4 regions of the Roseibium sp. HPY-6 genome follow, and region 1 is predicted to be linked to each of the others. Evidence: predicted binding sites of a transcription regulator. Region 1 holds the regulator's gene; each other region holds the start of a gene.
What was found. Region 1 encodes PhoB, which activates phosphate uptake and scavenging genes when phosphate is short. Its sites were predicted from a motif close to TGTCATNNANCTGTCAT; they were not measured.
Positions count from the first base shown of each region.

Region 2: ABVF61_RS20200 (calcineurin-like phosphoesterase C-terminal domain-containing protein) is a predicted target of PhoB. The motif match lies at 2,682-2,698, and genes of this name have one in related genera.
Region 3: ppk2 (polyphosphate kinase 2) is a predicted target of PhoB. The motif match lies at 2,489-2,505, and genes of this name have one in related genera.
Region 4: ABVF61_RS11745 (PstS family phosphate ABC transporter substrate-binding protein) is a predicted target of PhoB. The motif match lies at 1,442-1,458, and genes of this name have one in related genera.

Region 1 covers NZ_JBEWCD010000002.1:1,430,011-1,434,815, reverse strand. The annotation lists gene ABVF61_RS18015 (GcrA family cell cycle regulator) at 256-792, shown strand; gene phoB (phosphate regulon transcriptional regulator PhoB) at 893-1,591, opposite strand; gene phoU (phosphate signaling complex protein PhoU) at 1,662-2,360, opposite strand; gene pstB (phosphate ABC transporter ATP-binding protein PstB) at 2,392-3,189, opposite strand; gene pstA (phosphate ABC transporter permease PstA) at 3,201-4,550, opposite strand; gene pstC (phosphate ABC transporter permease subunit PstC) at 4,550-4,805, opposite strand, start outside.
Region 2 covers NZ_JBEWCD010000002.1:1,938,832-1,943,636, forward strand. The annotation lists gene ABVF61_RS20195 (HupE/UreJ family protein) at 1-529, opposite strand, end outside; gene ABVF61_RS20200 (calcineurin-like phosphoesterase C-terminal domain-containing protein) at 608-2,548, opposite strand; gene ABVF61_RS20205 (VOC family protein) at 2,836-3,210, shown strand; gene ABVF61_RS20210 (helix-turn-helix transcriptional regulator) at 3,223-3,924, shown strand; gene ABVF61_RS20215 (LacI family DNA-binding transcriptional regulator) at 3,942-4,805, opposite strand, start outside.
Region 3 covers NZ_JBEWCD010000003.1:43,953-48,757, reverse strand. The annotation lists gene ABVF61_RS26115 (ASCH domain-containing protein) at 1-139, opposite strand, end outside; gene ABVF61_RS26110 (carboxyl transferase domain-containing protein) at 145-1,752, opposite strand; gene ABVF61_RS26105 (TetR/AcrR family transcriptional regulator) at 1,754-2,383, opposite strand; gene ppk2 (polyphosphate kinase 2) at 2,568-3,476, shown strand; gene ABVF61_RS26095 (Gfo/Idh/MocA family protein) at 3,582-4,589, shown strand; gene ABVF61_RS26090 (calcium-binding protein) at 4,660-4,805, opposite strand, start outside.
Region 4 covers NZ_JBEWCD010000002.1:45,664-50,468, reverse strand. The annotation lists gene ABVF61_RS11750 (bifunctional diguanylate cyclase/phosphodiesterase) at 1-500, opposite strand, end outside; gene ABVF61_RS11745 (PstS family phosphate ABC transporter substrate-binding protein) at 513-1,316, opposite strand; gene ABVF61_RS11740 (LacI family DNA-binding transcriptional regulator) at 1,712-2,746, opposite strand; gene ABVF61_RS11735 (ABC transporter substrate-binding protein) at 2,929-4,161, shown strand; gene ABVF61_RS11730 (carbohydrate ABC transporter permease) at 4,294-4,805, shown strand, end outside.

The sequences.
Region 1 (4,805 bases):
CTGCCGGCACTTAAAGTCACGTTTCGTGAAACGCTGGAAGGCCTTACCATAACTGGGGAAAAGTCCGCTCATCCCCAACTGGTTTGGGTGAAGCGGTTGCCTCACAAATTAACGTTATTGTAACCTCTGGCTCATCAAACACGAGATCTCGTGCGGCACATCACCAAGAGGCACAAGATATGCCAAAATTAGGCATGCTAGAGCATGTCTGACACGAGGTTAATGGCCAAATGGCCGAACTAAAGGGTGCGGGCAATGAGTTGGACGAACGAACGGGTTGAACTGCTCAAGAAACTTTGGAGCGAAGGCCTGAGTGCAAGTCAGATCGCAGGCGAACTCGGGGGTGTGACCCGCAACGCCGTGATCGGCAAGGTGCACCGGCTCGGGCTTTCCGGACGTGCAAAGACCTCAAGTTCCAGCGCAAAGCCGCGCCGGCCGCGCACCGCCAGCCCCGCTGCAGGAGCAGCACCAAAGAAACCTGTGCAGCAACCGCAGATGATCGGAGCTACGGCACTCAAGGTGGACACGTCACCTGCACCTGTCGCTGATATCAAGCCTGAGTTGGAACCCATGCCCGAGATGGTCATTCCGATTTCTCAGCGCGCAACGATCCTTACGCTGACTGAGCGGACCTGTAAGTGGCCGATCGGTGATCCTGCGACGGACGATTTCTATTTCTGTGGCCGCGTTTCCGATGCTGGCGTTCCTTATTGTGCATATCACTGCAAGATCGCTTATCAGCCTGTTGCTGACCGGCGCCGCGAGCGAAAGACGGTTGCGCAGGCCTCCTGATATTTTCCTCAACCATTGAAAAACCCGCCTTTGTGGCGGGTTTTTTGTTTTGGACAAAAAGTCCGTCGGGTTTCGGTTAAGTATTGCCCGCGAGAACCTGTCAGCTGGCAATCGAGAACTGGTCATTGAAGGCGTAGCCTGCGCCACGCACGGTCCGGATCGGATCCTTCGCCTTGCCCTTGTTGAGCGCCTTGCGCAGCCTGCCAACATGAACATCCACCGTACGTTCATCGACATAAACATCGTGACCCCAGACACCGTCCAGAAGCTGTTCACGCGAGAACACGCGGCCCGGGGAAGTCATCAGGAACTCAAGAAGCCGGAACTCGGTCGGCCCCAGGTGTATTTCCTTGGTGTTACGGCGAACACGGTGGGTTTCACGGTCGAGTTCAATGTCACCGGACCTGAGCATCGTGGAGACGACTTCCGGACTCGCTCGGCGCAGGATTGCGCGCACCCTTGCCATGAGCTCGGGGACCGAAAAAGGCTTTACGACATAGTCATCGGCACCAGTCGACAGACCGCGGATACGTTCTGCTTCCTCGCCGCGCGCCGTGAGCATAATGATCGGCAAACGTTCGGTGTCTTCCCGTGCCCGCAGGCGCCGGCACAGTTCAATTCCGGAGAGCCCGGGAAGCATCCAGTCCAGCAGGAGCAGATCCGGCAGGCTCTCCCGCAGGCGGATTTCGGCTTCGTCTCCACGGACACAGGATTCGACCTGGTACCCTTCCGCTTCCAAATTGTATCTCAAGAGAAGGCTGAGCGGTTCTTCGTCTTCAACGATCAGCACTTTCGGCATTCGTTCACGCTCCGATATTACCGGCCGGCACACGCATGCCGGCCGAAAGAGTCCCGCAGTCTTTCAGTGCTTAGCCAGCACTTGTTGTTTCATCAAGCTTTTCACGGTCTTCGGGAAGCCGTTCGCCGGTGACCATGTAGTAGACGTTTTCCGCAATATTGGTTGCATGGTCACCGATGCGCTCGATGTTCTTGGCGCAGAACAACAGGTGCACGCATTGAGTGATCACGCGCGGATCTTCCATCATATAAGTCAGCAGTTCACGGAACAGGGACGTGTAGATGGCGTCGACTTCAGCATCGGCCTCCTGCACCCGGCGAGCTGCTTCCGCGTCGCGTTGCGTGTAGGCGTCGAGTACCAGCTTTAGCTGGCCGAGCGCGAGTTCCGTCATGTGTTCAACGCCGATCGCCAGCTTCTTCGATTGCAGATTGCTGTCGATCGCAATCGCGCGCTTGGCGACGTTTTTCGCCAGATCACCAACTCGCTCAAGATCGTTGGCGATGCGGCTTGCCGCGGTGATTTCGCGAAGGTCCTGCCCCATGGGCTGACGGCGCGCGATCATTTCGATCAATTTTGCCTCAACCGCCTGGTGCAGCGTATCGAGCCGTTCGTCGTTTGCGACAGTGGTCTTGGCGAGTTCGTGATCCTGAGAAACAAGAGCTGCGACCGCGTCGGCAAAGGCGCGTTCCGCGAGGCCACCCATTTCGGCGACCTTACCGGCCATTTCCGTCAGTTCCTCGTCATATGCCGAGACAATGTGTTCAGACATCCTGTGTCCCTTTCCGATTTCGGAAAACCGCTTAGCCGAAGCGGCCAGTAATGTAATCCTGAGTGCGCTTGTCTTTCGGATTTGTGAAGATGTCCTCCGTCGGACCTTCTTCAACCAGAATACCCAGGTGGAAAAAAGCTGTACGCTGAGAAACACGCGCCGCCTGCTGCATGGAATGCGTCACGATGACAATGGTGTAATTCTCACGCAGCTCATCGATCAACTCCTCGACCTTTGCCGTGGCAATCGGGTCAAGGGCCGAGCAAGGTTCGTCCATCAGGATCACTTCCGGGCTGACCGCAATGGCGCGCGCGATGCACAGACGTTGCTGCTGCCCACCGGACATTCCCGTTCCGGGCTCGTCCAGACGATTTTTCACCTCTTCCCAAAGGCCGGCTTTCTGGAGGCTCGAGGACACTATGTCGTCGAGTTCCGCCTTATTGCGGGCGAGACCGTGGATACGCGGACCATAGGCGATGTTGTCGTAGATCGACTTCGGGAACGGGTTCGGTTTCTGGAAAACCATCCCGACCTTCGCCCGAAGCTGCACCGGATCGACTTTGGGGTCGTAGATATCTTCGTTGTCGATCTTGATCGATCCTTCCACGCGGCAGATATCAATCGTGTCGTTCATGCGGTTGATCGTGCGCAGGAAGGTCGACTTGCCGCAGCCGGACGGGCCGATGAAAGACGTCACCGAACGCGGTTGGATTTCAATGTCCACGTCCTTGATGGCATGTGTATCGCCATAAAAGACCTGAACCTTGTTTGCGGATATTTTGCTCTCGGTCATTTCGTTCGCCTGTTCAATACTCGGCATCTCGTTCATCGCATCAATCCTTACCAGCGGCGTTCAAACCTGCGGCGCAGGATGATCGCGAGAATGTTCATTGAGAGGAGGAAGATCAGGAGGACGATAATTCCACCCCAAGCTTTCTCAGTAAACGCGAGATCGGACCGCGCCGCCCAGGTGTAGATCTGTGCAGGCATTGCCGAATTCGGCTCGGTGAAGCCGGCGATGAAGCCATCCGGGTAACCGCGCGCGACGAACCCGACCATACCGATCAGAAGCAGCGGTGCCGTTTCGCCCAGTGCCTGTGCCAGCCCGATAATGGTTCCGGTCAGAATGCCGGGCATCGCCAGCGGCAGCACGTGATGGAAGATCGCCTGCATCTTGGAAGCGCCAACACCGAGTGCTGCGTCCCGGATGCTTGGCGGAACCGCCTTCAGCGAAGCGCGCGTGGAGATAATGATCGTCGGCAGCGTCATCAGCGTCAGGACCAAGCCGCCGACCAGCGGCGCAGATTGAGGCAAATGCATGAACTGGATGAAGACCGCCAGACCCAGAATACCGAAAACGATAGAAGGAACGGCCGCCAGGTTCGAGATATTCACCTCAATCAGATCCGTGAACCTGTTCTGCGGTGCGAATTCTTCAAGATAGATGGAGGCGGCCACGCCTATCGGAAGCGACAAAAACAGAACCACCAGCATCATGAAGAAAGACCCGATCACCGAAGCGCCGATGCCCGCCGCTGCGGCATTGTCCACACCGGCGTCCGCACCGGTGATGAAAGGCCAGTTAAAAACGGTCTTGATGACGCCAGCCTCGACAAGATTATCAACGACGTCCAGATCCGATTTCATCAGAAAGCGGCTGTCGGTCATGCCTTCACGGGTGATACGACCGCTCATATAACCGTCTACCCTTGAGGATGCTGCAAGGTCGAACCTGACCGGTTGGCCCAGTTGGTCCTCATTTTCCCGGAAAAACTCGCGGATCGTACCACCCGGCTTGCCGACGATGCGCTCGATGGCTTCGGGTTCCACGGGTGTTTCAATACCGCTTTCCTGGAGCTGGCCGGTCAGCGCATTGATGAAGATTTCCTCGTAGGCCCTTGTCTTGAACAGCGTGCCTTCGGCAGCGTCGTACTGTTCCTGCGTCAGAGTGAACTCAACTTCAACGACCGTGCGCGAGAAAGCCGGAAATCCCTGCGAGATGATCGCGTAGGCCAAAACGACAAGAAAGAACAGCCCGATCGCAATCGCTCCAATGCCGTAAGCCTGAAAGCGCTTCTCAGCAGCGTTGCGTTTGCGTGTCAGATCATCAAGCGCGTAGAGCGACTTCGGCTGCATCGGAGCTTTCGCCGGCGATGCGGATGTCTCGGGAGGAAGTGTTGCGTCGGTCATCAGTCATACTGCTCCCGGTATTTGCGCACGATATAGAGTGCGACAATATTGAGACCCAGGGTTATCACGAAGAGTGTCATGCCAAGCGCGAAGGCAACCAGCGCGACAGGCGACGCAAAGTCTGCATCTCCGGTCAGCTGACTGACGATCTTGGCGGTGACGGTTGTCATGGCCTCGAACGGATTGAGGCTGAGGCGCGCAGCCGCACCGGCACCGAGGACCACGATCATCGTTTCACCGATCGCACGTGAGGCC
Region 2 (4,805 bases), 510 kb from region 1:
TGCTTGTTATCTGCAAGGCGTAGTCGATGATGGCCGCTCCAAAAGCCGGATCGAGCGACGTGTTGTCCAATTGAATGGCTGCGCGCGCGGAGGCTGCAGTATCGAGTGTTTGCGCGGGCCGGCGGGCCCGGATCGTAAATCCCGTCAGCACGGTCTCAAGGTCGAGGCCGGCCTGAGAGACAATGAGTGTCTTTTGAAGGCGGCTTTCGAAGGCCTCGGGATCGCGATCGACTGCGGCCATGTCCAGTCTGTAGCGCACGCCCGTTCCCGTAGTCTCAAGGCGCAGAAAAGGTGAGACAAGGGGTGCCTGATCCACTTGGGCCCGGCCCACCAGATCGGAAAAGACGAGCGGTGCCGGTGCCCGGACATAGAGTGTGAGAGTGCCGTTATCCTCCGCAACGAGGAGGGTCCGCACCTTCGTTCCTTCCGTAAAATGCGCATTGGCCGGAAGCGCAAAAAGGCCTGCGAGCGCAAGGAAGAGGGCGGTGATTTGGAAAACTCTGAAACAGGCTGCGGGTAGAAATGTCATGATCTCGTTCCGATACGGGTCCCGGGCGCAGCGCGCCCGGGAGAGAGTTTGCAACAACTTTGCTCCGACGCCGAGCCGTTATTGCCAAAACTCTTCCTGCCACGTCATTTGCGGCAGGTCTTCGACAACCTCAAAGGTCTTGGTCTGTGTAAATGTGCGTCCGTAGCGGTCCGTTGTCGTTACTTCGAGGGTATGAAGACCGACGGGCAGGTCTGCCGGCAATTCGGCCCGCCACAGGTGGCTGGATTTGGTCGACAGCATCCAGTTTTGGAATGGCCCGGCTGCACCCGTCCAATGCGTTCCCTGCCAGGTGTAGAAACCCGCTGTTTCCTCGCCACCTTCGGCGCTTCTTACAGCGATGCGGCCGTTGGTGGATTGCTTGGCAAGCGCAAGCGGGTCGGCATAGGTCGGGCCATCCAGAACCGCTTCGCCTTCACCTTTCTGGGTGCGCACAGCCTCTGTTGGTGTGCCGCCGTTGATGGCGAAAGACACTTTGCTTTCTTTCGATCCGTTCCACACGTTGATGGCCACAAAGGTCGTGTCGTTGAGGTCTTCACGGGTCAGCATGTCCATGTCGCCGAGGTCGTTCACGGTAACCGGTGGGATGATGTCGCTCGGTACATCATAGAGATCGGTATAGCTGACCAGTTTTTCCGCCCACTCGCGGAAGCGGGGGGTGTTGAAGGAAACGTGCAGCTGATCGGTCTCAGTGCCCTCGAAGGTCATATAGGTGTCGACATAATCCGGTCCTGAGAAGTCCAGGACGTAATAGCCGCGCGGTGAACCGAGACGCTGCGTTCCATGCGGAACACCGCTGCTGTTCAGATCACCCGCCCACCAGGACCCGGACACGGCGCCGGTGACGATCTGGTGGAATTTTGCGGGGCCGGTGTTCGTCGCCGCTTCCCATCCTTCGAAGTACTCGCCAGGCAGGATCTGTTCGGTCGTGTGGGTGTGACCTGACAGGCCGAGGGCAGGGCGATCACCGATGAGTTCGTAGAGCTTGTCGAGATTGTCTACCTGGTGCTTCTGCGCCTCGGCATCCGTGTAGGTCACGAACGGAATGTGCGCATTCAAAACGATCAGCTTGTCCTGCGGCACGTTTGCAAGATCGTTTTTCAGCCATTCCAGCTGGCGCTCGGAGATGACGCCGTTGTAGGACGGCTTGGCCGAGAGATCACAGAACGAGTGGGCATCGACACCGTTACACGGATAGCGAACGTCATCGAGCACGACGAAATGCACCTGACCGATGTCGAAGGAGTAGTATTCCGGGCCGAACTCGCGGCGAAAGGTATCGAAGCTGTCAGCATCGTTCTTGGCATCAAAGTCGAGGTCGTGATTGCCGGCGACATAATATTGCGGAACACCACCTGCAGCGATGATCTTTCTGAAACGGGGATAGAGCGAGAGGTCATCGCCCATCACGTCGCCTTCAAAGAGGAGGCACTGCGTTTCCGAATTGTCGCGGTTGGCCAGCATGTTGCCGACAGTCTGGCGGACATAGCTGATTTCCTGGTTTGAATAGGGCTGCGTATCCCCGAAAACCAGGCACTGGAAAGTGTCGCCCACCTGATCCTCGATCAGCGGAAAATTCACGGCTTGCGGCAAAGGGCCTGTCGGCTGGATGCCGCCGAAGCGCAAGTCCGGAGAACCGGCGACTTTGTGGACATAGTTAAACTGCGGAACCATGTCTTCGCTGAGCGGTGTCGCGTATCCTGCCGGCTTGGTGACAAAGAGATTCATGTCGTCATAGGCCGGCAACTCATAGCGGCCATCGTCGCCGGTCACAACCACTTCGCGTCCGTTTGACACCAGAACGCCGGCAACACCTGCTTCGCCTTCATCCAGCTTCGAATTGCGGTTCGCATCGATAAATACTTTGCCGGTCGCTTTTTCTGCAGGCTGGTCGCCGCGTACAACGTCAACAGAACCGACGTAACTTGCATCTTTCGCGAATGCGCCGGGCGCAATCACGCTTGTGCCTGCCAGCAGCAGGGCCAAGGTCATTCTTTTCATGAGAGCCTCCGAGGGATAGGGCTGTTGGGTCAGCCAGCTCACACTTTGGTGGGCTTCAATGACGATAGGTTGTCCTTCACGTTAAAGTTTTGTGGCAGGGGTGGTGCACGCACTGTCATGAAGTCAGCATAACTGTCATATGCGCGTTTTGACACTTTTCGTTCTTTCAAAAAAAACGGCGGAAAAGCTGGCGTGAAAGCTGAAGCAAAAGACGTTTTCTCCTGACAGAAGGCTGTCAGGAGGACCTTGCTAGGGTGCTTCCATCACACCACGCAAGGAGACCGAAAATGTCGTTTGCCCCTGATCATTTCACCGTCTGGATGGAAATTCCCGTTTCTGATCTGGACAAGGCAATCAGCTTCTATAACGAAGTTTTTCAAACTGAACTCAACCGTGTGACGGACATGGGCCCCAACCATATTGCCATGTTCCCGACCAAGGACCAGATGGGTGTCGCCGGGCATTTGTATCCTGGCAAGCCTGCGTCAAATGGCTCAGGACCGACAGTCCATATTGCCTGTCCTGACAGTCTTGAGGCCACAATGGAACGCTTTGCAAAAGCGGGCGGCGAGGTAGTATCCGACCCGATCGCAATCCCTTCCGGCCGATTCGCCTATGGAACCGATCCGGACGGCAATTCGATCGGTTTGTTTGCCTCGTAAGGAGCCTGCCGCATGAGACGAGCCGACCGCCTGTTCCAGATAGTTCAATATCTGCGTGGCGGACGGCTGGTCCGGGCACGTCAGTTGTCCGAATGGCTGGAAGTTTCGGAGCGGACCATATACCGCGATGTCGCCGATCTTCAGGCATCCGGCGTTCCCATCGAGGGGGCAGCGGGTGTCGGCTATATCATGCGTGACGGCTACGATCTGCCGCCTCTGATGTTCACCCGAGACGAAATCGTTGCCCTTTTGGCTGGAGCCCGCCTGATACGTGCCTGGGGTGGTGCGGCCATGGCGCGTGCGGCCGAAGAGGCCATGATCAAGATTGACGCCGTCATTCCGGAAAAAGCGCGCGTTCGCCAAAACGAGGTAGAAATCCACGCCTTTGCGGCTGAGATGACACCGCAAGTGCGCACGCTTATCGATTTTCTTGAGGCATCGGCTGATGCGCGCAAGCGATTGTCGATTTCCTATCTGGACGGCAAGGGCGATGCTTCCAGCCGGGTGATCCGGCCCCTCGGGCTCTGGTTCTGGGGCAAGGTCTGGACGTTGGTCGCCTGGTGCGAGCTTCGTCACGATTTTCGGATGTTTCGGCTAGACCGTATGTCGGACGCCACCGAAACGGGTGACAGTTTTCGCCCTGAACCCGGCAAGACATTGAAAGATTTTTATAGGGCCATGGAGCAACAAGGTTACGGACGCCCGAACGCATAGTGCCATATGCTCAAGGATCAAAACCGGGTCGGAATATTCTTTGGCGTGACCACTTGTATGTCGCTTTCCCAAACGTCCGGTGGAGCACCGATGCCGTGAAAGGAAAGAATGTGCCGCAACGCCGCCCGCATGTCGTCGCGCAGGTCATGGTGAAGCACCAGCGAAAGCTTCTCGGCGCGCAAAAGCTCCAGATTGTCTTCGTCAAGATCATGGGCGATGAACACGGCGGGTGATTTGCCGGCCGCTTCAAGCGCTCCCAGAACCGCAACATTCCCGCCGCCCATGGAATAGACGCCGGCGATCTCCTGCTCGCCATTAAGCTGCTGGCCAACTTCCTGTGCCGTCGCCGGGCTGAGGCCACCACCGCCGCTGGCGTCGATGAGTTCGATGTCCGGCCGGTGCTGATGAAGTTCAGCGCGAAATGCCGTGAAGCGCTCTTCTTCGCCCTGGAAGGTGTGCTGGCTGAGCGTCGTCAATACGCATCTTTGACCGTCATGCAGAAGCTTGTGCATGAGATAAGCTGCTGTTTGGCCCGCTCTGGCGTTGTTAAGGCCTGCATAGGCAAGCCTTTCTGAACCCGGTATGTCCGTGAAGAGCGTGAGAACGGGGATGCCCTTGCGAACGAGGAGTGCAATGGCTTCTCGAACGCCTTCCGTATCCCTGGCTTTGAGACAAACGCCCTGGCTGCCCCGGCTGCGGATACGCTCCAGGCACGAGACGGTCTCAGCCGTTGTCATCATTTCGGAAAAAACAAAGCGGGGTCTGAGCGCCGCAGGTCTGAAATCGGGCAACACCGCCTCTGTCGCCTTACGGATTTCACGCGTGAAGCGGGCAGGAGCTTCCACAACGATATCGATGAAGAAGCGTCGGCCCCTGGCGGC
Region 3 (4,805 bases), on a different contig from region 1:
AATCGCGCACCGCGCCGCAGGTTGCGGTTTTCGTGCCGGCCCGGACAAGCGCGATCAGATGGCCGCTCAGCTCTTCTCCGTCGCCGAACTTGAACGTCGCAGCGCCAGGATAAATCTCCTTGAGGTGCTTAAGATCCATCTTAATCACATCCTGAAGAGACCGAAGCGGGTGTCTTCGATCGGCGCGTTCAGGGCCGCCGAAAGGGAAAGGCCCAGAATGTCACGCGTTTTGCGCGGGTCGACGATGCCATCATCCCAAAGACGTGCCGTGGCATAAAGCGGATGCCCCTGTTCTTCGAACTGGTCGATGATCGGCTGCTTGAACGACTGTTCTTCCTCCGCCGACCAGCTTCCCCCTTTCCGTTCGATGCCGTCGCGGCGGACCGTTGCCAGAACGCCGGCCGCCTGCTCACCTCCCATCACCGAAATGCGGGAATTCGGCCAAGTCCAGAGAAAGCGCGGCGAATAGGCACGTCCGCACATGCCGTAGTTTCCGGCGCCGAAAGATCCGCCGACGAGCATCGTGATTTTCGGGACGGACGTGGTGGCGACCGCCGTTACAAGTTTGGCGCCGTCCTTGGCGATGCCGCCGCTTTCATATTTCCGGCCAACCATGAAGCCGGTGATGTTCTGCAGGAACACCAGCGGCACCTTGCGCTGGGAGCAGAGCTCAACGAAATGCGCACCCTTGACCGCGCTTTCGGAAAAGAGGACGCCGTTGTTGGCGATGATACCGACCGGCATGCCGTGAATATGAGCGAACCCACAGACCAGGGTCGTGCCGTAGCGCGCCTTGAACTCATCGAACCTTGATCCGTCGACGACACGGGCGATGACTTCCCGGATGTCATACGGCGTCTTCAGATCCGCAGGGACAACGCCAAGGATTTCCTCCGGGTCGTAAAGCGGGTCCTCGGGCGTCTCCAGTGCAGCCTGCGCGGTCTTGGACCGGTTCAGGCTGGCGATGGCGCGTCTTGCGAGCGCGAGCGCGTGCGCATCGTCGCGTGCAAGATGGTCGGCAACACCGGACAGGCGCGTGTGAACATCACCGCCGCCAAGATCTTCCGCCGAGACTTCCTCGCCCGTTGCCGCTTTCACAAGCGGGGGGCCGGCCAGAAAGATCGTGCCCTGGTTCTTGACGATGATGGTCTCGTCCGACATTGCCGGAACATAGGCACCACCCGCGGTGCAGGACCCCATGACAACGGCGATTTGCGCGATGCCTTTTGCCGACATGTTGGCCTGATTATAAAAAATCCTGCCGAAGTGATCCCGGTCCGGAAAGACTTCGTCCTGATTGGGCAGGTTGGCACCGCCTGAATCCACGAGATAAATGCAGGGCAGGTTGTTTTCCAAGGCGATCTCCTGCGCGCGCAGATGCTTCTTGACCGACATCGGATAGTAAGTGCCGCCTTTGACCGTCGCGTCATTGGCGAGGATCATGGCTTCCTGGCCTTCGACCCGGCCGATGCCCGCGATCATTCCGGCAGAGGGTGCGGCGCCTTCATACATGTCGTGGGCAGCAAGCATGCCGACTTCCAGAAATGGAGATCCGGGATCAAGAAGGCGCGACACGCGCTCCCGGGGAAGAATTTTGCCGCGGGAGACATGGCGGGTGCGCGCAGTCTCGCCGCCGCCATCCAGCGCCGATCGCGCTGCAGTCCGCACGGCATCCATCGCTGTTTCGTGTGCGGCCTTGTTGGCCGCAAAGTCACTGCTTCTGGATGACAGGTTCGATTTCAGGATGCTCATGTCATCCGTTCTCCCTTTGCAGGTCTTTTTCTTCCGGTGCCACCGCTTTGCGCACCATCGTCAGGTAGAGGTCTTCGATCTCGGTTTCGCCGAGCCGACCACCTTCCCGGTACCAGGTCGGGATGCCGGTGAGCATTGCAATTATGGCTCTCGTCGTGACCTTCGGATCCTCGACGGCGTAGCGCCCGGCAACTGAACCTTCTTCGAGGATCGACGTCAGAATGGCCTCATATCTGCGTCGCTCCGCCTCGACGCTCTTGAAGTTCTCCGGTTCCAGATTGCGAAGCTCCATGTAGGAGATGAAGACCTCGTCCGCGCGCTCAAGGTGATAGCGAATGTGAAAGCGGACAAACCGCTCGAGCGGATCCATGACTGCAGGAAAATCTGCCGATCGCCATGCTGCCAGCAGGTCGGCCATGTGGGTCAGCATCAAGTCTTTCAGAATGTCCTGCTTGGTTGGGAAGTGGTTGTAGAGCGCTCCGGGCCGGACGCCGACATCGGTCGCGATCTCACGCATGGAAACCGCAGCGTAACCGGTGCTGGCAAAGCGTTTCAGAGCGGCTTTCCGCACACGGTGCGCCGTCTCCTGCCCTTTGGAACGGGACGCTGACCTTTCCGCCGACATAGACATTTGCTCCTCCTGCTGAAGTATATAAATGAACGTTCATTCATTTTCAAGTTACGTCAACTTTTGAGTCGCCTTTGAGGGGGATCAAGGACTGCGAACTGGCACAACTGTCAAAAAACTTACATGGTTAAGCTGTTCACACTCTTTCTGAGATTCGCCGTTCGAGACGATTCATGAGGACCGATTGATGACCGAAGAAAGCGCAAAGAGTTGGGTTGAGGCCGAATGGGCAGATTCCCTTGATGAAGAACTTGAGATGGAAATCGACGACAATCTGGTCGCGAAGGATCTTCAGTTCATCTCCGACAAAAAGCACAAGTCACCGATCGACCGGAACACCTATTTCCACGAACTGCTCAGATTGCAGGCCGAGCTGGTGAAGCTGCAGGACTGGGTCCAGCATACCGGCGAAAAAATCGTTGTGGTCTTTGAAGGCCGCGACGCGGCCGGGAAGGGCGGGGTAATCAAGCGCATTACGCAACGTCTGAACCCGCGCGTTGCCCGCGTCGTTGCGCTTCCAGCGCCGACGGAGCGTGAAAAGTCGCAATGGTACTTCCAGCGCTATGTCCCGCACCTGCCGGCTGCGGGTGAAATCGTTATGTTTGACCGCTCCTGGTACAACCGTTCCGGTGTTGAACGCGTCATGGGATTTGCAAACGAAGACCAGGTCGAGCAGTTCTTCAACGATGTTCCCGAATTTGAACGCATGATTGTCCGCTCCGGGGTCCGGCTGATCAAATACTGGTTCTCGATCACGGACGAGGAACAGCAGCTGCGCTTCCTGATGCGCATCCACGATCCGCTGAAACAGTGGAAACTGTCGCCAATGGATCTGGAATCCCGCATTCGCTGGGAAGACTATACCAAAGCGAAGGAAGAGACCTTCGAGCGTACCAACATCCCGGAAGCGCCGTGGTTCATTGTGGAAGGCAACGACAAGAAGCAGGCGCGCCTCAACTGCATCAGCCATCTTCTGTCGCAACTGCCTTATGAGGAGGTCCCGCACGATCCGGTCTCTTTGCCGGAGCGCCGGTTCAATCCGGACTACGAACGCAAGGTTTTGCCGGAACATCTCTATGTGCCCGAGAAATTTTGACAGCATGTAGCCGGTTATAACCGCATCGACCCACTTCCCGGCCTTGCAGGCCGGGATTTTTTCGTGCCAACTGACGCGTGTGCCTAGGGAACGGGAGAAACAAGAATGGACAGCAAAAAGGTCCGCTGGGGAATCATATCAACCGCCAAGATCGGCCGCGAAAAAGTTATTCCCGGAATTCAGGTTTCACAAACCGGGATCGTTACGGCCATCGCCTCGCGCGACGCCGAGAGGGCGGGCGCCGCTGCGAAAGACCTCGGTATCGAAAAGGCGTACGGCTCCTACGAAGAGCTTTTCGGCGACCCTGACATCGATGCGATTTACAACCCGCTTCCAAATCACATGCACGTGCCGGTGACCGTGCAGGCTGTTGAAGCCGGTAAGCATGTTCTGTGCGAAAAACCGATTGCTCTCAGCGCCGAAGACGCCGCGACGCTTCTTGAGTTGCCGAAAGACCGTCTTGTCGCCGAAGGTTTCATGGTGCGCGCGCACCCGCAATGGATCCGGGCCCGCGAGATCGTGCGTTCGGGAGAGCTTGGCGATCTACATGCGATCCAGGGCTTTTTCAGTTTCTTCAACAACGACCCGGACAATATCCGCAACAGGGCCGATATGGGCGGCGGTGCCCTGATGGACATCGGGTGCTACACCATGCTTGCCGGCCGTTACTTCTTCGAAGCCGAACCGGAGCGGGTTGTCTCGCTGATCGACCGTGATCCGGACTTCGGGACAGACCGTTTCACCAGTGCGATCATGGATTTCGGCGCAGGGCGCCAGCTCACCTTCACAGTGTCCACGCAGTTGACGGCGCATCAACGACTACAGCTTGTCGGAACCCGGAAACGTCTTGAAATCCCGATCCCGTTCAATGCACCTCAGGGCGAGACATCGGAGTTGCGGATGGATGACGGGTCGGCGCTCGGTGATGCGTCGATGACAACTGAAACCATCGCGCCCTGCGATCAATATGCTGAGCTGGCCGACGTGTTCGGGCGCGCGGTCCTGGGCGAAAAGGTCATGACGTATGGCGTCGAAGATGCGCTTCAGAACATGAAAATCATCGATGCGATTTTCGCGTCCGCTGAAAAAGGCGGGTGGGTCGACATCGTTTAGAAATGGCAGCATGTAGCCGGTTGTTGCCAATTTTCGGCATTTGCCGCTGGAAGACTGCGCGCTCGGGCCATCAGAAGAAAACGATGTCGTCCGAGCCCACGGTGGCGATCGCTGTGCCTTCCAGAAACACCTCATAGAGTGTTTCGATTTCCAGTTCCGCCTCGCCGAAATGGGTCTCGGTAACCTTGACCCATGTACCGGTTTTGCCATCGACGG
Region 4 (4,805 bases), 1.4 Mb from region 1:
TTAAAGATCAGAGGTTTATCTGGCATGCTGTCACGCAATGAACGCGTGATGTCTTCATGAAACCCAAGTTTCGGGAGCTCGGACCCAAGCGCAACGATGTCCGTGTCATAGGAGGAAGATCCAACGATGCGCCCCCGATCGTCCAGAACGACAATTCCATCGATATCGTCCAGCGCGGCGAATGGTCCAAGCAACTCGGACATAGCGACATTGTTTCGTGACTCGATCGCTTTTGTGATATTCGGGTCTGCCGCAATTGCACTCACCCGCCTGACACGGTCCTCGAACAGAAACTCGAGCCGCTTTCCGGCCAGCTTCACGTCTGCATTCAGCGTCTCCAGAACTCTGGACTGCGACAACTGAAGCAACTCGCTCTGCTGCCGCGCCATGCTGTCTTCCAACTGATACGCGACCAGTCCGATCAAACCTGCAAAGGCACACAGCGCTGTGAAAACAGCGCCGTATGTATAATGCCAGAGAAGGGATGAGTGACGTATCATTTGGTCAGGGTGCTATTGCTTTACGGGAACACCGCCGAAATTCTCGATCAGTTCACTTGCACCATCCGACCGGCTGAAATCGATGAAGGCCTCCATCTGACCGTCCATCGTCCCCTGCTTGTAGATAAGGGCCAAAGTGACTGCACTTGGATAGCCTGCGTCAGTCGGGTGATTTCCGTCGACTTTGAGTACGGACAATCCATCTTCGAGAGGCTTTGAATAGGGGCCGAACGCAATCGCACCCTCAACGTCCTTTGCCGTGTTGATTGCTTCTTGGGTTGTGACGGCCGTTTTCGACCGGGGCGAGAACTTCAACTGTTTCCAGCCCGGCATGGAAGAACGCAGAACCTGGAGCGTGCTGTCGGCATCTTCGCGCCGGACAAGCTTCACGCGCATGTCCGCGCCACCAAGATCGGACCAGTTGCTGATCTCACCGGTAAACAGTTTTACCAGATCTTCGCTCGAGATAGAGGTGATGCCAGTGGAAGGATGCGCAAAGATCGCACTCGGGATTTTTGCGATCGGCAGGTAAACGAGGCCGAAGTCAACTTCGCTATCCTTCAGGGGTCTTGCGACCCTGCCAAGCCGTTCTGCACCAGAACTCACGGCGGCAATCCCACCACCGGAACCGATGCTCGGAGGAATCGAAAGTTCGATGTCCGGATGAGCGGACTGGAAACCCTCTCCGATTTCGCGGAGCATTTCCAGACCGTCGCCTGTTCCGACCACGTTCAGTGTGGAATCAGCCGAGACAGAACCTGTTTGAGAGAAAATAACGCCCAGCGACAATGCCAAGCCAAATGCAAAGGTACGCATTACGACCACCCATGTTTATTTTGACAATCAAAGTGCCATCTCCAAGTTAATTAAAAACTAAAGTACCGATATTTTTTACAATTAACATGTTGTAAGAATTAATGAATGCAATAAATACGTATGTTGTTACAACTCAATTACAACTTAACTTTGCACGACATCTTCCCAAAGGTAATTTTTTCCTATTCCAGATCGCAAAATGCAATCACGAAAATCACACGGGCTTCCCGGGTTCGCTGGATTTTTTTAGAGAAAGGTTGAATTACTCAATTAAAGCCGGGGCAAAATCTGCCCGACAACTTAGTAATTGCAATGGCTTGCAGTTCCCGTTTCTTTTTGGGATTTTTCCATGGAGTTGGAACAACTGGAGGCTGTTTTCAGCTTAACAAAATTTTTCATGCCACCGGCGCAGCAGAACTGTTGCGAACAACAAGTTCCACATCAACAAAAACCGGCTTATCTTTTGCTATCTCGGCGTTCTTGTTCAGATCGATACATTCCAGCAGCAGAGCAGCCGCCTTTGTTCCGAGTGCGTGCCTGTCCTGACGAATGGTGGTCAGGGAAGGAACGTAAAAGTCCGACAGTTCAATGTCGTCAAATCCCACGACGGAAATATCTTCAGGCACCCTCAAGCCTCCCGCGGTCAAAGTGGACATCAGTCCGAAGGCCACCTGGTCCGAAGCGCAGAAAACCGCTGTCGGGCGATGCTTCATGCCGAGGATCCTGGTTGCTGCCAACCGGCCGGACTCAAGGGAAAAATCGCCTCGGATAATCCACTCATCGCGCGACGGCAAACCGAGCCGGGCACGCTCTTCCAGCATTCCCTCCCGGCGCGCATGTGTGAGGACGTTGTCAGAAGGCCCCGTGACATGCGCAATTTTTCGGTGCCCGAGCTCATAAAGATGTTGTACCGCGAGCCTGGCGCCCTGGATGTTGTCGCTTCTTACCGAGGGCAGCTGAGCGTTGTGCACCCATTCACAGGCAAAAACGATCTTGTCCGCGACCCCGTTTTCCCGGAATTGATGAAGCTCCTTTTCCGAAAGCCCACCATCGAGACAAATCATGCCGTCGATCTGAGAATCGAGAAAGTAGTCGACAAGGAACTTGCCGGTCGTTGCATGATCCTTCGTGTCTGCGATCAGAACGGATGTGTCTTCATCGCCAAAACGCTCGCTGATGCCTGCAAGTATTTTGGAAAAGAACGGATTTCCCAGGTTGGGCACGAGAACCAGCACGGCGCCCGCCTGACGCGTTCTGAGCGTTCGGGCCGCCTTGTTTACGCGGTAGCCGGTGGAGCGGATAGCGGCAAAAACACTTTCGCGGGTCGCTTCTGTCAAAAGGTTGGGATTGCTGAGTGCGCGGCTGACAGTGGCCGTTGAAACACCCGCTGCCCGGGCGACGTCTCGAATGCGCGCATTTTTCTGGACCAATGCCGTCTCCGGAAGTTTGTTTTGCGTTTGACCACATTCCGGGTTGACACAGAGCCATTTCCCTAGAATGATAAATGTAATCGATTACATCAATGATACTACAAAATGTAATCGATTACAAAGTGAGGCGAAAGCCACATTCAGAGGACAATCGAACACGCGGTGTTCGATGGGAGGATAACATGAAGTCATTACGCGTAGTTTTTGCTGCATCCACGGCTCTTTGCGCTGCAACGGCCGCAAACGCAACCGATCTCGAGGTTACCCATTGGTGGACATCGGGTGGCGAAGCGGCTGCTGTTGCTGAGTTCGCAAAGGCATTCGACGCAACGGGCAACAAGTGGGTTGACGGCGCTATCGCAGGTTCGGGTGGCACAGCACGTCCGATCATGATCAGCCGTATCACGGGCGGAGACCCGATGGGCGCCACGCAATTCAATCACGGCCGTCAGGCAGAAGAACTGGTCGAAGCCGGCCTCATGCGCGATCTCACCGATATTGCAGAAGAAGGTAACTGGAAGGAACTGGTGTTCCCGCCCTCCTTGCTCGACAGCTGCACGCTGGACGGCAAAATCTACTGCGTGCCGGTCAATATTCACTCGCCGCAATGGCTCTGGCTGAACAACGCCGCGTTTGAGGACAACGGCCTGGCTGTTCCCACCAACTGGGACGAATTTGTCGCCGCTGCACCTAAGCTTCAGGAAGCCGGCATCGTGCCGCTGGCAATGGGCCAGCAGCCTTGGCAGACAACGCTTGCGTTCCAAACGCTCCTGACTGCCCTGGCAGGCCCGGAAACCTACACGAAAGTTTTCGGCGAAAAGGATGCTGATATCGCTGGTGGGCCAGAAATGGCCAAGGTCTTTGAAGCGGCCGCAACGGCCCGGGATCTGGCGAAGGATTCCAATGTTCAGGCCTGGAACGATGCCACGAACCTGGTCATCACCGGCAAGGCCGGCGGCCAGATCATGGGTGACTGGGCGCAGGGTGAATTCCAAGTCGCCGAGCAGGTGGCCGGCAAGGACTATACCTGTCTGCCGGGCCTCGGCGTGAACGAAGTGATCCAGACAGGCGGTGATGCGTTCTACTTCCCGAAAGTGGATGACGAAGCGATCACGGCGGCACAGGGTGAACTTGCCAAGGTCATGATGGCTCCGGCGACGCAGGTCGCCTTCAACCTGAAAAAAGGATCTCTTCCCGTGCGCGGAGACGTGGACCTTTCAGCGGCGAATGACTGCATGCGCAAAGGCCTCGATATCCTGGCCAAAGGTGACATCATTCAAGGCCCCGACCAGCTCATGTCCGCCGACAGCCTGACGCAGGTCAACGACCTGTTTGTCGAGTTCTTCAACAATCCGGAAATGTCCGCCGAAGACGCACAGAAGCAATTAGCGTCGATCATCAGCAGCGCGGACTGATCCCGTCACCCTCCGCCGCCCGGACCGTCGTCGTCAACTTACGTCCGGGCGGCGTCCTCCAGCCCTGCGCGCAGAAATGCGCGCAGGGACTTCCGGGTGCATGCCGATACTTATTCAAAAAGGCTCTAGGACATGGCCGCAGCAACAGGCCCATCTAGGTGGCACAAGAATCTAAGCGCCAAAGTGGCGGCGCTGCCGATGATCACAACCGCTGTCGTCGTCTTCATCGGCGGAACGGCCTGGACAGTGGTTTATTCCTTCACGAATTCCAAGCTGCTTCCCAGAGAGAAATTTGTCGGCTTTGCGCAGTACGAGCGTCTCTGGAGCAGCAGCAAATGGTTGATATCCATTGAGAACCTGGCGATCTACGGTGCGTTTTCGCTGATCTTTTCGCTCCTCATCGGCTTCATGCTTGCAGCACTGCTCGACCAGAAGATCCGCTTTGAAGACACGTTCCGGACGATCCTGCTTTATCCGTTTGCGCTGAGTTTCATCGTGACCGGTCTTGCCTGGCAATGGATCCTCAATCCGGACTTCGGCGTGCAGGAGGTCGTGCGCAGTCTCGGCTGGGAGAGTTTTGCGTTCGATCCGCTTTATAATCCCGAAATTGTCATCTACGGCATACTCATTGCCGGTCTTTGGCA